2 regions of the Microbacterium sp. MMO-35 genome follow, and region 2 is predicted to be linked to the other one. Evidence: predicted binding sites of a transcription regulator. Region 2 holds the regulator's gene; the other holds the start of a gene.

Region 1 (7,234 bases), on a different contig from region 2:
GGCGCCGTCGTCACGATGCCCGGGGCCGTCGCCGGATCCACGATGCTCGCCCGAGCGCTCACCGACCGCGCCGCGGCCGCGGATCCCGACGCGATCGAGGCGGCGCAGGGTGCCTGAGGGCGACACCGTCTACCGCGCGGCTGCGCGCCTCGACCACGCGCTGCGGGGCGGAACGATCACGCGGTTCGACCTGCGGGTGCCGCAGCTCGCCGACGCCGATCTCACCGGATCGGTGGTGCACGCCGTGGCGCCCCGCGGCAAGCACATCCTCATGCGCATCGGCGACCGGACGCTCCGCTCGCACCTGCGCATGGACGGCGCCTGGCACCTGTACCGGCCCGGCGAGCGCTGGCGGGCGCCGGCGCACACGGCGCGGGCGATCGTCGGCACGGCGGATGTCGAGGCCGTGGGGTTCGAGGTGTCGATGCTCGCGCTCGTCCCCACCGCCCGCGAGGAGGAGCTCGTCGGGCACCTGGGACCCGACCCGCTGGCCGACGACTGGGATCCGGCCGAGGCCGCGCGCCGTCTGGGGGCGGATCCGAGGCCGGTCCACGTCGCCCTGCTGGATCAGCGCAACGTCGCGGGGTTCGGCAACGAGTACGCCGCCGAGCTGCTGTTCCTGCGGGGCGTCCTGCCCACGCGACCCGCGACGGAGGTGGACGCCGCAGCGCTGCTCGATCTGGGAGCGCGCACGATCCGCGCCAACCGCGACCGCCCCGACCGCACCTTCACGGGCGTCGCGCTGCCCGGGCGCACCACGTGGGTGTACGGACGCGCACGCCGTCCGTGCCGGCGCTGCGGGACGCCGATCCGCACGGGCGAGCTGGGCGCCGATCCGACGGAAGAGCGCCGCACGTTCTGGTGCCCGAACTGCCAGCGCTGACCGCGCACCGGCCTGGTGCTGGCGCTGGTGCTGCTGCTGCTCGGGCCGGTGCCGTCACGATCGGCACGCAGTGTCACGATCGGCACAGGATCCGGCTGGATCCGTGTGCTGATCGTCACAGCGTGTGCTGATCGTCACAGGCCGCTACGCGAAGACGCGCAACCCCTCGGGGATGCGCGTCTTCGCGTACAGTCCGCAGCGGCCGACCCGGCGGCCGACCGTGATGATCAGGCCGCGAGCCAGAGGCCCTTGCGGTCGGTGTTCAGATTCATGCCGGCGGCGACCGTCTCGTCGTCGCCGATCTTCGCACCGCGCGCGATGTGCGCGCCGGTGCCGACCTCGGTGCGCACGCCGATCGTGGCGCCGTCTCCGATCACGGCCCCCTGCCCGATGTGGGCGTGGGCCTCGATCCGGGCGTTGACGCCCACGATCGCCTCGGGCTCGATCCAGGCGCCGCGTGCGACGTGCGCACCGGCCCCGACCTTCGCACCCGGTTCGACATAGGCGCCGGCCTCCACGATCGCCTGCGGGTGCACCTTGGCACCGTGCGCGATCAGACCACGGCCGTTGGCGTGCTTGCGGTAGCGCAGCGTGCCTCCACGGCCGTCCTCGATGTCGACGTAGTTCTTACCCACGAAAACCTCCCGTGCCCGGGACTTTCCCCGGATACATCTGCAACCTCGTGCGCGCCGGATCTATTCCCGTGCACGCATTTCGCGCGTGTCGCGCCGCGATTCCCCGACGTGCCCCGCAGCGGCGGCGCGACGCGGTCGCCGGTACGCTGAACGCATGAGCAGGCGAGGCGCTTCCGGACGCAAACCCGCGGTGCGCTCCGCCAAGGGCGGCGCCCGCAGTACCGCCGGCGGCCGGAACGCCGGGAAGGCCGGCAAGGGCACCGCGAAGGGCGCCCCGCAGCGGCCGGCGAAGAAGACCGAGAAGGTCGTCTTCGACGCGCCAGCCCCGACCCCCGAGGAACCGCGCACGCTGCGCCTCGGTGCCGTGCCCGGGGCGACGCCCGGACGGTGGATCGACACCTGGAACGACCGGATGCCGCACGTCGCGCTCGAGCTCGTGCCGATCGCGTTCCCGACGCAGCGGGCGGCCCTCACCGACGGGATCGTCGACCTCGCCCTCGTACGCGCCCCCTTCGACGACGAGGACATGCACGCGATCCCGCTGTACGAGGAGCTGCCGGTCGTGATCGCCTCCTCGGAATCGCACCTGCTCGCCGCCGACGAGCTCGCGCCCGCCGACCTGGAGGCCGAGACGCTGCTCACCACGCACGAGGACGTGCTGGGAGATCTGGATCTCCCGACCTCCCCGTCCCGGATCCCCCCGCTCGAGACGATCCAGGACGCGGTCGAGACCATCGCCGCCGGCGTCGGGATCCTCGTCGCCCCGATGTCGCTGGCCCGGCTGCACCACCGTAAGGACGTGGACTTCCGGATCCTGCGCGGCGCGCCCGTCTCGCCGGTGCTGCTCGCCTGGCCGAAGGGGGCGACGACTCCCGACATCGAGGCGTTCGTCGGGGTCGTGCGCGGGCGGACGGCGAACTCCTCCCGCTGACGCCCGCTCGGACGTCGGCCTCCGGCCGTCCGCCGCGCCGTTGTGCAGGGAGCCCGCGCATTGTGCAGGGCCGGCAGCCGTGGTTCGCCATCGGCGACCCGTCGTTCCGCGATTTTCCGGGCAGGCCACCCGCCCGCCGTCGTGTCCTCCCTGCATAATGCGGGTGCTCCCTGCACAACGGCCGGGATCCGCGGGAGCCCGGCCGTTATGAGTCCTCGTCACGCGGATCAGGCCGCCCGCGCGAGCCCGGTCGCGGACGTCACCCGGAGATCGCCGCCGGCCGCGTCCACCTGCACGCGTCCGCCGTCGCTCAGCTCGCCCGAGACGAACAGGTCCGCGATGCGGTCGTCGACCTCGCGCTGGATCAGGCGACGCAGCGGCCGCGCCCCGTACTCCGGCTCGTAGCCGTGCTCGCCGAGCCAGGCCACCGCGGCGTCGGTGACGTCGAGCACCACCTCGCGGCCGCCGAGGCGGCGGGCGGTCGCCTCCAGCAGCAGCCGGACGATGCGCCCCAGCTCTTCGCGTCCGAGCTTGGAGAACAGCACGATCTCGTCGATGCGGTTCAGGAACTCCGGCCGCATGCCTTCGCGCAGCTTGCCCATGACCCGCGCACGCAGGTCGTCCTGCGAGGCGAACCCGTTGGCGGACGCATCCTGCGATGCGACGAACCCGAGCGCGCCGGAGCGCGAAGCCAGGAACTCCGAGCCGATGTTCGACGTCATCACGATCACCGTGTTGCGGAAGTCGACCGTGCGTCCCTGGCCGTCGGTGAGACGGCCGTCGTCGAGCACCTGCAGCAGCAGGTTGAACACGTCGGGGTGCGCCTTCTCGATCTCGTCGAACAGCACGATCGAGTACGGGTTGCGCCGCACGCGCTCGGTGAGCTGTCCCGCCTCGTCGTAGCCGACGTATCCCGGAGGGGCGCCGACGAGCCGCGACACGGTGTGCCGCTCGCCGAACTCGCTCATGTCGAAGCGGATCACGGCGGTCTCGTCGTCGAAGAGGCGATCGGCGAGCGCCTTGGCCAGCTCGGTCTTGCCGACGCCGGTGGGGCCCAGGAACAGGAAGGATCCGACCGGCCGACGGGCATCGCCCATGCCGGTGCGGCTGCGGCGCACGGCCCGCGCCACGGCGGTGACCGCGTCGTCCTGCCCGATCACGCGGGCGTGCAGGTCGGCCTCGAGGTCGCCCAGCCGCTCGCGCTCGCTCTCCGAGACCCGGCTGACCGGGATCCCCGTCGCGCGGGCGATCACCGCGGCGATCTCCGCCTCGTCGACGACCGCGTCCGCGGCGTCGGCCACCGGTGCACCGGCGTCGTCGATCCGCGCCTGCACCGCGGCGATCTCGTCGCGGATGCGCGAGGCCTCCTCGTAGTGCTCGGCACCGACGGCCGCGTTCTTGCGCGCCTCCAGGTCGGCGAGCTCGGCGAACAGCGCGGCGACGTCGGTGACGAGGCCGAGCCGCAGTCGCAGTCGCGCTCCGGCCTGGTCGATCAGGTCGATGGCCTTGTCCGGCAGCACGCGGTCGGGCAGGTAGCGGGCGCCGAGCTCGACCGCGGCGCGGATCGCGTCGTCGGTGTAGGTCACGGCGTGGTGCTGCTCGTAGGCGGGCTTCAGACCCTCCAGGATCCGCACGGCGTCCTCGATCGAAGGCTCGGCGACTTTCACCGGCTGGAAGCGGCGCTCGAGAGCCGGATCCTTCTCGATGCGCCGGTACTCGGCGAGGGTCGTCGCGCCGACCAGGTGCAGGTCGCCCCGGGCGAGGCGCGGCTTGAGGATGTTGCCGGCGTCCATGCCGCCGCCCTCCCCCGATCCGCCCGCGCCCACGACCGTGTGCACCTCGTCGATGAAGACGATGATCTCGCCCTTGTGCGCGGCGATCTCGTCCATGGTCTGGGTGAGACGCTCTTCGAAGTCGCCCCGGTAGCGGGTGCCGGCGAGCATCGCGGGCAGGTCGAGCGCCACGACGCGGCGGTCCTTGAGCTGCGCGGGCACGGCGTCGTCGACGATCGCACGCGCCAGCCCCTCGACGATCGCGGTCTTGCCGACGCCCGCCTCGCCGATCAGCACCGGGTTGTTCTTGGTGCGGCGGCTGAGGATCTCGATGGTCTGCTCGATCTCGGCGGCGCGCCCGATCACGGGATCCAGCTCGCCGGCACGGGCTCGTGCCGTGAGGTCCAGGCCGAAGCGGTCGAGCATCGGCGTCTCGGAGGCGTCCGCCGCGGCGTCGGCCTCCGGGGCCGCTCCCGCGGTGACGGTCTCGCGCATCCCCTGGGTGAGCGCCTCCGCCGTGACCCCGGCGCGCGCCAGGATCTGCCCGGCGGGGGCGTCCTGTCCGAGCACGAGGGCAAAGAAGACGTGCTCCGGCTCGATGTAGGTCGCGCCGGACGAGCGCGCCACCTGGTAGGCGTGGAAGAGCGCCCGGCTGGCGCTGGGGGTGATGGTCGCCGCGTCCACGTCCGAGGCGCCGGCCGGCGCGGGCAGTCGCGCCTCGACGGCGTCGACGATCGTCTGCGCGGTCACGCCGATGTTGCGGATCGCCTCGGCCACGGCGTCGTCCTCGACGACGGTGCGCAGCACGTGCAGCGCGTCGAGCTCGGTCTGGCCGCGCCCGAGGGCGAATCGGCCGGCGCGCTGCAGGATGCGCTGGGTGCGGACGGTGAGGAACCGGCTGAGGTCGATCGAGCGCGTCTCACGAGCCTGCTCGCCCGCCAGGTAACGGGCGAGGAAGTCGTCGAACGAACCCGAACCCGCGTCGGTGAAGTCGTTGGGCATTTCGCTTCCTCTCAAACTTGAGCGTTGTGCTGTCAACTTCAACGCACGGTGGCGGATCCTATTCCCGACCATTGCATCCGGACTTCGACGCCCCGTCCCCCTCCCCTAGAATCCAGGGATGGCCTCGCTTCTGTACGTCGGCGTGCGCCCTGAGCTGGATGCGGCCACGGCGGAGCGCGCCTCCTTCCGCGTCGCCCTCGGCGTCGACGCCGAGGCACTGGATCGCGTCGACCTCACCACGACGGCGCTGCCCGACGACGTCTTCGACCGCTACGCGGGTTTCGTGATCGGCGGATCCCCGTTCAACGTCACCGATGCCCGCAAGTCGGCGACGCAGCGGCGCGTGGAGGCGGATCTCGAGCGGATCGCCGAGCGCGCGATCGAGGGGACGACGACCGCGTTCTTCACCTGCTTCGGGATCGGCGTGGTGACGCGGCTGCTCGGCGGGACCGTCGGCAACGGCACCCCGGAGGAGGCCGCCGCAGCGGAGATCCGCACGACGTCCGAGGGTGCGACCGATCCGCTGTTCGGGCCGGCCGGCCCCGTGTTCCACGCGTTCACCGCGCACAAGGAGGGCTCCGTCGCCCCGCCGCCCGGCGCCGTGCTGCTCGCCGGCAACGACACCTGCCCGGTGCAGGCGTACCGCGTGGGCGCCGACCTGTATGCGACGCAGTTCCACCCCGAGCCCTCGCCGCGGGACTTCGCCGACCGGATGGTTTTCTACCGCACCACGGGCTATTTCGACCCCGACGCGTTCCACACCGTCCAGGAGGCGGTGCTCGAATCCGTCGTCACCGAACCCGCCCGGATCCTGCATCGCTTCGGCGCCCGAGCCCTGGACCGCCGCCGAGGCCACTGACGCGTTATCCGCGCCGCCCGAGCGATCCCCCGGCCACCCCCACGGTCCGGCCCGATGCGCATTCCGCCGGAGGGTCCGACCGGCCGCGCCGACGGGCCACGAGACGGCAACGGGGCGACGAGACCGAATCTCCGTGGCGAGACCGCAGTTGATTCGCGCAGTCTCGACGCGGAGATGCGGTCTCGCGAGAGCGCGGCCGGGTCCGCGTCAGGCGCCGTCGCGCAGCAGGGCGATCCGCTCGTCCAGATATGCCTCCAGCGGCATGTAGCCTCCCGCCGCAGACCAGCGCACCGACGGCACGCCGTCCCGCAGGGCGAGCGGACCGGAGGATACCCCGGCTTCGACCGCGTCCAGATCGATCGCCGTCCAGCCCACGTGCACGGTCTCGCCGTCGCGGAATCCGCCGCGGGAGGCCTCCGCGCGGCGCTCCGCCCGGGCCCGGGCCGATTCCGCCGCATACCCCCGGCGCACCGGGGCGGCGGCGCGCAGCACCTCCGCCGTCGCGAACACCGCATCGTCGGCGAGGAGCAGCACGCCGACGTGCCAGGCGGATCCGGCGCGGACGATCCGCGGCGCCCGCCAACGCGACGTCCTCTCGCGTCCGAGGGATTCCCGCGGCACCTCGGCGAGCGCAGCGCGCGCCCGTCCGAGCAGCGCGCCGAGCCCGGCGCCGGAGTCAGGTGAGGTCACCCCACCAGGCTAATCCCGCCGATGGCGGCACTCCGAGACCGTCCGAGTGATCGCTATCATGCACGTGTGCCGGGACGACGCCCGCGCCTCCGCCCCACGATCGGATCTCATGACGACCCCAGCGACGCCGGATCCCCGCCGCGCCCCCGGGATGGCCGACGTCGCGCGCCTGGCCGGGGTGTCGGCGCAGACCGTGTCGCGCACTCTGAGCGGCAATCCGAGCGTGCAGCCCGAGACCCGCGCCAAGGTGCTCGCGGCCGTGGACCAGCTCGGCTATCGGCGCAACAACGCCGCCCGCGCGCTGTCTTCCGGGCGGAGCAGGGCGATCGGCGTCGTCTCGCTGCGGACCGGCTTCTACTCGCGCACCGCGGTCACGGTCGGCATCGAGACGACCGCGTCCGAGGCGGGGTACATCGTGAACTCGGTCACGACGCCGTCGCTCGATGCCGGCGAGATCGAGCT
Region 2 (7,234 bases):
GCGGTGCTGCTGGCGTTCCACCAGCGCTGGGGCGTCGGCGTCGCGGTCGTCGCGATCGCGAGCGCGATCGTCCCCTACGCCACGATCCCCGCCGAGATCTGGCTGCACCGCACGGGGCGTCTCGCCGGCGCCTGGCGTCTGGAGCAGACCGACGACCCGCGCGACGCGGCCTGGTACGACCGCACCATGCGCTGGTTCCTGCACCGGCCGTGGGTGCTCGCGCTGCTCATCGTCGCCGCGGTCGCCGCCCTCTTCGCCGTGCTGCTGCTGATCGGCCCTTCCGGAGGGTCGCATTGAGACGCGGAAGCGCCGCTCAGTACACCAGCACCCGGTTCTTCTCCACGATCTCGTCGGCGACCGTCGAGGCGCTTCCGTCCGTGCAGTCCAGGATGAAGTACAGCCCGGATCCGGCCTTCTCGAACACCCTCGCCTGGATGACCCAGGTCGCGGCGTCGTTGTGCCCCTGGACCGCGCGCGAGTCGATCTCGTAGCCGCCGTCGGAGGCGCTCTCGAGTGCGAGGTCGCGCGCGGCCGCGGTGACGTCCGCGACGGTCGCCTCGGTCAGCGCGGCCAGCATGAGGTCGCTCGCCTCGCGGTCGTCCTTCGCGCCGGTCGACGAGGAGGTGCCCTGCCAGAACTGAGCGACGCAGATGCCGTCGACCGTGGCGTACGACCAGCCGCCGTTGCCGTCATCGGGCTTGTCGACCGTCCAGCGGGAGTCGGCGATCAGTCCGTCCGACCACTCCACGTGGCTGCCCGCGGGCAGGGACGGGTCGTCGAAGCGCAGCGATCGGGTGCTGGAGGAGGTGGGGTCGTCGGCGGACGGCTCATCGGTCGACGCGGGGGCGGACGTGGCGTCGAGGTTCTTCGCACCGCCGGCGTACGGGGTGAACGGGAAGCCACAGGCGCTCAGCGGAAGGGCGGCGGCGAGCAGCAGGCCGACGGCGCCGAGACGGAGCGCGGCTGACGCAGTGCGCGAGTGAGTCGTCATGACGCCGATCTTAGGGATCAGCTGAATGCCGCGTCGATGGGCAGTCCGGTCCGGCGGTTCCCCCCACGGGGATCCCCGCGGGGACGGCGTTCCGAGCTCTTCGCAAAAGTTGAGTTGAGTCATATCAAGTTTGTTGACATCCCTTGACAGCCGGCGTATCGTTGAGTCATCGCGACTCAGGTTTCCGGGTTCCTTCTCGGGGGCTGCGGCCGCGCAGACTTTTCCGCACTTCCGACTGAAGGAGAAAACAAATGGCACGTGCTGTCGGTATCGACCTCGGTACGACGAACTCCGTCGTCAGCGTCCTCGAGGGCGGCGAGCCCAAGGTCATCGCCAACGCAGAAGGCTTCCGCACCACCCCGTCGGTGGTCGCCTTCACCAAGGACGGGGAGGTGCTCGTCGGCGAGACCGCGAAGCGCCAGGCCGTCACCAACGTCGACCGCACGATCGCATCGGTCAAGCGCCACATGGGCACCGACTGGTCCTTCGACGTCGACGGCAAGAAGTGGACGCCGCAGGAGATCTCCTCGCGCATCCTCATGAAGCTCAAGCGCGACGCCGAGGCCTACCTGGGCGACACGGTCACCGACGCGGTCATCACCGTCCCGGCGTACTTCAACGACGCCGAGCGTCAGGCCACGAAGGAGGCCGGCGAGATCAGCGGCCTCAACGTGCTGCGCATCATCAACGAGCCCACCGCGGCCGCCCTGGCCTACGGCCTCGACAAGGGCAAGGAGGACGAGCTCATCCTCGTCTTCGACCTGGGTGGCGGCACGTTCGACGTGTCCCTGCTCGAGGTGGGCAAGGACGACGACTTCTCCACGATCCAGGTGCGCGCCACCGCGGGTGACAACCGCCTCGGCGGCGACGACTGGGACCAGCGCCTCGTCGACTACCTGATCAAGCAGTTCAAGGACTCGACCGGCGTCGACGTCTCCGGCGACAAGATCGCGCTGCAGCGCCTCAAGGAGGCCGCGGAGCAGGCGAAGAAGGAGCTCAGCTCCTCGACGTCGACCAGCGTCAACCTGCCGTACCTGTCGCTCACCGAGAACGGCCCCGTGTCGCTTTCCGAGACGATCACCCGCGCCAAGTTCGAGGACCTCACCAAGGACCTCCTCGACCGCACCAAGAAGCCCTTCGAGGACGTCATCCGCGAGGCCGGCATCAAGGTCGGCGACATCGCGCACGTCGTGCTCGTCGGCGGTTCCACCCGTATGCCCGCCGTGGCCGAGCTCGTCAAGCGCGAGACCGGCAAGGAGGCCAACAAGGGCGTGAACCCGGACGAGGTCGTCGCCGTCGGCGCCGCCCTCCAGGCCGGCGTCCTGAAGGGCGAGCGCAAGGACGTCCTGCTCATCGACGTCACCCCGCTGAGCCTCGGCATCGAGACCAAGGGCGGCATGATGACCAAGCTCATCGAGCGCAACACGGCCATCCCGACCAAGCGGAGCGAGACCTTCACCACCGCCGACGACAACCAGCCGTCGGTCGCGATCCAGGTCTTCCAGGGCGAGCGCGAGTTCACCCGCGACAACAAGCCGCTGGGCACCTTCGAGCTGACCGGCATCGCGCCGGCTCCGCGCGGCATCCCGCAGATCGAGGTCACCTTCGACATCGACGCGAACGGCATCGTGCACGTGTCCGCCAAGGACAAGGGCACGGGCAAGGAGCAGTCGATGACCATCACGGGCGGATCCTCGCTCTCGAAGGACGACATCGACCGCATGGTGCGCGAGGCCGAGGAGCACGCCGCCGAGGACAAGAAGCGCCGCGAGGCGGCCGAGGTCCGCAACCAGGCCGAGACGCTGTCCTACTCGATCGAGAAGCTCATCTCGGAGAACGAGGACAAGCTCCCCGAGGACGTGAAGACCGAGGTCAAGGCCGACGTCGACGCGCTCAAGACCGCACTGGCGGGCGAGGACGACGAGGCCGTGAAGACCGCGTTCGAGAAGCTGAACCAGTCGCAGACGAAGCTCGGCGAGGCGATCTACGCGCAGTCCCAGGCCGACGCGGCCTCCGCCCCGCAGGGCGAGCCGGCGGCCGAGGGCGCCGCGTCCGATGAGGACGTCGTGGACGCCGAGGTCGTGGACGACGAGGACGAGAAGAAGTAATGACGGATCCCAAGGACTTCGAAGAGCCCGAAGAGGGCCGTGAGGTCGGCGGCCAGGGGTCGGGCGCGAACGCGTCCGGCCCCGCGGCCGGGGCCGGTGACGCGCAGGACGACGCCGACGAGCTCACGGTCGACGACATCCTGAACACGGCGCCGAGCGACGACGCGCTCGCCGAGGACGCCGCGGAGGACGCGGCGCTCGCCGACGCCGAGCACACCCTGCTCGTCGACCTCAAGCGCCTCCAGGCCGAGTACGCGAACTACCGCCGCCGCACCGAGGAGCAGCGCGGCGTCGAGATCCAGCGCGCGAAGGGCGAGGCCGCCAAGGGCCTGCTCCCCGTGCTCGACGATCTCGACCGCGCCGCCCAGCACGGCGATCTGCAGGAGGGCACGCCCTTCGCCGCGATCGCCGAGAAGGTCCGTTCGGTCGCCGAGCGTCTCGGCGTGGTCTCCTACGGCGAGAAGGGCGACGAGTTCGACCCGCAGCAGCACGAGGCGATCTTCCAGCAGCCCACCCCGGGCGTCGAGAAGACCGTCGTGCTGGAGGTCGTCGAGGTGGGCTACCGCCTGGGCGACGTCGAGCTGCGTCCTGCCAAGGTCGTCGTCGCCGTTCCCGCTGAGTAGGGGGGTGGTCGATGGCTAGCCAGGACTGGTTCGACAAGGACTTCTACAAGACCCTCGGCGTCTCGAAGGACATCTCCGAGGCGGACCTGAAGAAGACCTACCGCAAGCTCGCACGCAAGTACCACCCCGACTCCAACCCCGGCGACGCCGCGGCGGAGGCGAAGTTCAAGGAGATCAGCGAGGCGTACTCGGTGCTCTCCGACACCGAGCAGCGCGCCGAGTACGACCAGATCCGCGCGATGGGCGCCGGCGGGGCGCGGTTCACCGCGCCCGGCAGCGCCGGCAACGGCGGCTTCGACGACGTGTTCAGCGCGTTCAACCGGGGCCGCGGCAGCCAGACCGCCGACTTCGACGACATCTTCGCGATGTTCAACCAGGGCGGCGGAGGGTCGTTCGGATCCGGTCGGTTCGGACAGCCGTCCGGCGGCTTCCGCGGCTTCGGCGGGCCCCAGAAGGGCGCCGACGTCACGGCCCGCACGACGCTGTCGTTCGCGACCGCGGTGCAGGGCGAGACCGTCACGCTGCAGGGCGAGGACGGCCGTCCGCTCAAGGTGAAGATCCCCGCGGGCGTGAAGGACGGGCAGAAGATCCGTCTGCGCGGTCGCGGGCGGCCTTCGCCCGACGGCGGCGAGAACGGCGACATCGTGGTGCAGGTCTCCGTGAAGCCCCATCCGGTGTTCACCCGTGACGGGCTGAACCTGCGGGTGACCGTGCCGGTGACGTTCACGGAGGCGGCCCTCGGCGCCACCATCGAGGTGCCGACGCTCGGCGGGGATCCGGTCAAGCTCAAGGTCGCGGCGGGAACGCCGTCTGGCCGGGTGCTGCGGGTCAAGGGACGCGGCGTCACCACGTCCAAGGGCTCGGGGGACCTGCTCGCCGAGGTCCAGGTCGCCGTGCCGGCGCATCTGGACGAGGCCGCACGCGAGGCGCTCGAGCGCTTCCGCGCCGCTGAGCCCGCGGAGAACCCGCGCGCCGAGCTTCTGGCGAAGGCGCGGGCGTGATGAGCGCCTCCGCTCGGGCTCTCTCCGTGCCGGGAACGGGCGAACTGACCGAGATCAGGTGGATCCCTGTGGATTCTCCTGATCTCGGTCAGTCGACCTTGTGTCGGCAGGTCCGAAATGCGGTGCGCCATGGGCGATGAGCGCATGAGCGCCGACACCCCGATCTTCGCGATCGCGGTCGCCGCCGAACTGGCCGGCATGCACCCGCAGACCCTCCGCCAGTACGACCGGATCGGGCTGGTCGTGCCCGGCCGCACGCGGGGCGGATCCCGCCGCTACTCCCAGCGCGACATCGCCCAGCTGCGCGAGGTCGCCCAGCTGTCCAGCGAGGGCATGAGCCTGCCGGCGATCGCGAAGCTGCTCGACCTCGAGGATGAGGTGCGCACGCTCCGCCGCCGCGTGGTCGAGCTCGAGCATTCCCTGCGCGAAGAGCGCGCCTCCCGCCCCGGCGTGCGGGTCTTCGCCGCCGGTGCGACCGGATCCATCATGGCCGTGCCGTCGGGACGGCGGATCCGTCGGTCGACCGAGGTCGTGCTGTGGCGCCCCTGGGGGGGCCGCACCGAGGCGTCGGACGAGGAACTCGCCGACGACCCGGACGACAGCCGACGCTGAGGCGCGTCCGGTGCAGGGCCGCGCGCGGTCGCGCCGTCCCGATCCGGTGCCGTGCGACCGCTAGGGTCTCGATCCAGGGCATGAAATCGATTTCCTACCTCATGCGCCCTGAGGCGCTGCGGGCATCGAGACCTGTTTCCCCGCGTGCCGTAGGGCGCCACCACGACACCCGAGTAGGGGGCGCGCCCGGGATCATCCACGAGTGTCTTGTATCTGAAATCGATTTCGCCTACCCTGGGTGCAGCCCGGTCGATGCCGACTCAGCGCGACCGCGGACCCGGACCCCTGTGCCGGACCCAGCACCGAATCGACGAGGAAGTCGTGTTCCCGAGGAGGAACCCATGAAGACGGACACACAGCGCACGCGCCGGGTCGTGATGGCCGCGCTCGGCGGCATCACGGCGGTTGGACTGCTCGCGGGCTGCGGCTCGAGCACTCCGGGGCAGGCCGCCGGGGACGGAGGCGACTCCAGCGGCAAGACCACCATCGAGTTCTGGCACCGCACGTTCACCCCGCCCGAGAACGCCTGGTACAAGGACATCGTCAAGAAGTTCAACGCCTCCCAGGACAAGATCGTCGTCAAGGACACCGAGATCCCCGCCGACGCGTGGGACCAGAAGATGAAGGCGGCCCAGGCCGCGGGCAAGGCGCCCGACATCTACACCCACTCCGGCAGCATCCAGGACGCGGTCAACGCCGGTCAGCTGTACGACCTCGGCAAGGTCGTCGACACCTCCAAGCTGGACGAGATCATCGACTCGGCGAAGTCGGTGTCCGAGATCGGCGGCACCTACTACGCCTACCCCCTCCTGCAGGAGGCCCAGACCGTGCTGTTCTGGAACAAGGACATGCTCTCCAAGGCCGGTGTGGACACGGACAAGGGCCCCGCGACCTGGGACGACCTGCTCGCCGACTGCGCCAAGATCCAGCCGACGCTCGCCCAGGGGCAGTACTGCATCTCGCCCGCGTCCGACGCCATCACGTTCGCCTGGTCGACCGTCGGCCAGCAGTACAACTTCGCCGGGCACACGGCCCTCACCGACGACTGGAAGTCCCCGGACATCGACAACGCCGCCTACCGCGACCTGATGTCGAAGTACAAGGAGCTGTGGGACAAGGGGTACATGCCCAAGCAGGCGCTCGCTGCCTACGTCGAGGGCAAGGACTTCGGCCAGAAGAAAGTCGCCTTCAAGGTCTCCGGCTCCTGGATGATGTCGGAGATCGGATCCGACTACCCGGACCTGCTCACCAAGACGGGCATCGGCGCCTTCCCGAACGCCTCCAACGCCGACGGCCGCACCGCCACCACGCTCGGCAACTTCAAGTGGGTCATCGACGCGAAGAGCAAGCACGCCGACGCCGCCGGGAAGTTCCTGGAGTGGTCGCTCGCCGGTGATCCGCAGAACCTCGTGCCGTTCTTCGTGAACACGCAGTTCACCAAGGTCCCCGTGCGCAAATCGGTGCAGGAGGCCGTCGCCAAGGACGAGGCCGCCGCGAAGGCGCCGTGGTCGAGCGTGATCACGAACGACATCGCGCCCGACGCGATCCCCGAGCCGACCTACCCGTGGGACGTCTCGCTCGCGGTCGGCACCGCGATGGAGTCGGTCATGAAGGGCGCGGCTTCGCCGGACGACGCCATCAAGACCGCGGACGCCGCGATCCAGAAGGTGATCCAGTCGCAGGATCTGCCGAGCAAGGCTCCGAAGAAGTGAGCGCGGCGCGGTCGGGGACCGCTGTGCGGCCGTCCCCGACCGCGCAGCCCGGCCCCGCACCATCCCCCCGACGGAGAGCACCGATGACCACGCAAGCGATCGACGACCGGCGCGCAGCCAAGCGCAGAGCGGACCGGCACCGGTACCGCGACACGAAGCTCGCCTACCTGCTGCTCGCCCCCGTGGT

What was found. The regulator HspR, encoded in region 2, represses chaperone genes until heat shock. The targets are predictions, from matches to a motif close to AAGTTGAGTCNNNNNGACTCAACTT.
Region 1: the regulator HspR is predicted to act here: its motif matches at 5,238-5,262, upstream of WFJ01_RS13595 (ATP-dependent Clp protease ATP-binding subunit).

The regions. Positions count from the first base shown of each region.
Region 1 is NZ_JBBCVH010000006.1:73,414-80,647, forward strand. Features, by position in the region: gene WFJ01_RS13575 (EI24 domain-containing protein) at 1-117, shown strand, start outside; gene WFJ01_RS13580 (DNA-formamidopyrimidine glycosylase family protein) at 110-883, shown strand; gene WFJ01_RS13585 (transferase) at 1,111-1,518, opposite strand; gene WFJ01_RS13590 (LysR family substrate-binding domain-containing protein) at 1,673-2,449, shown strand; gene WFJ01_RS13595 (ATP-dependent Clp protease ATP-binding subunit) at 2,677-5,223, opposite strand; gene WFJ01_RS13600 (glutamine amidotransferase-related protein) at 5,342-6,082, shown strand; gene WFJ01_RS13605 (glutaminase) at 6,290-6,772, opposite strand; gene WFJ01_RS13610 (LacI family DNA-binding transcriptional regulator) at 6,882-7,234, shown strand, end outside.
Region 2 is NZ_JBBCVH010000001.1:379,653-386,886, reverse strand. Features, by position in the region: gene WFJ01_RS01700 (DUF3817 domain-containing protein) at 1-297, shown strand, start outside; gene WFJ01_RS01695 (hypothetical protein) at 314-991, opposite strand; gene dnaK (molecular chaperone DnaK) at 1,243-3,099, shown strand; gene WFJ01_RS01685 (nucleotide exchange factor GrpE) at 3,099-3,722, shown strand; gene WFJ01_RS01680 (DnaJ C-terminal domain-containing protein) at 3,734-4,723, shown strand; gene WFJ01_RS01675 (heat shock protein transcriptional repressor HspR) at 4,853-5,335, shown strand; gene WFJ01_RS01670 (ABC transporter substrate-binding protein) at 5,677-7,047, shown strand; gene WFJ01_RS01665 (carbohydrate ABC transporter permease) at 7,131-7,234, shown strand, end outside.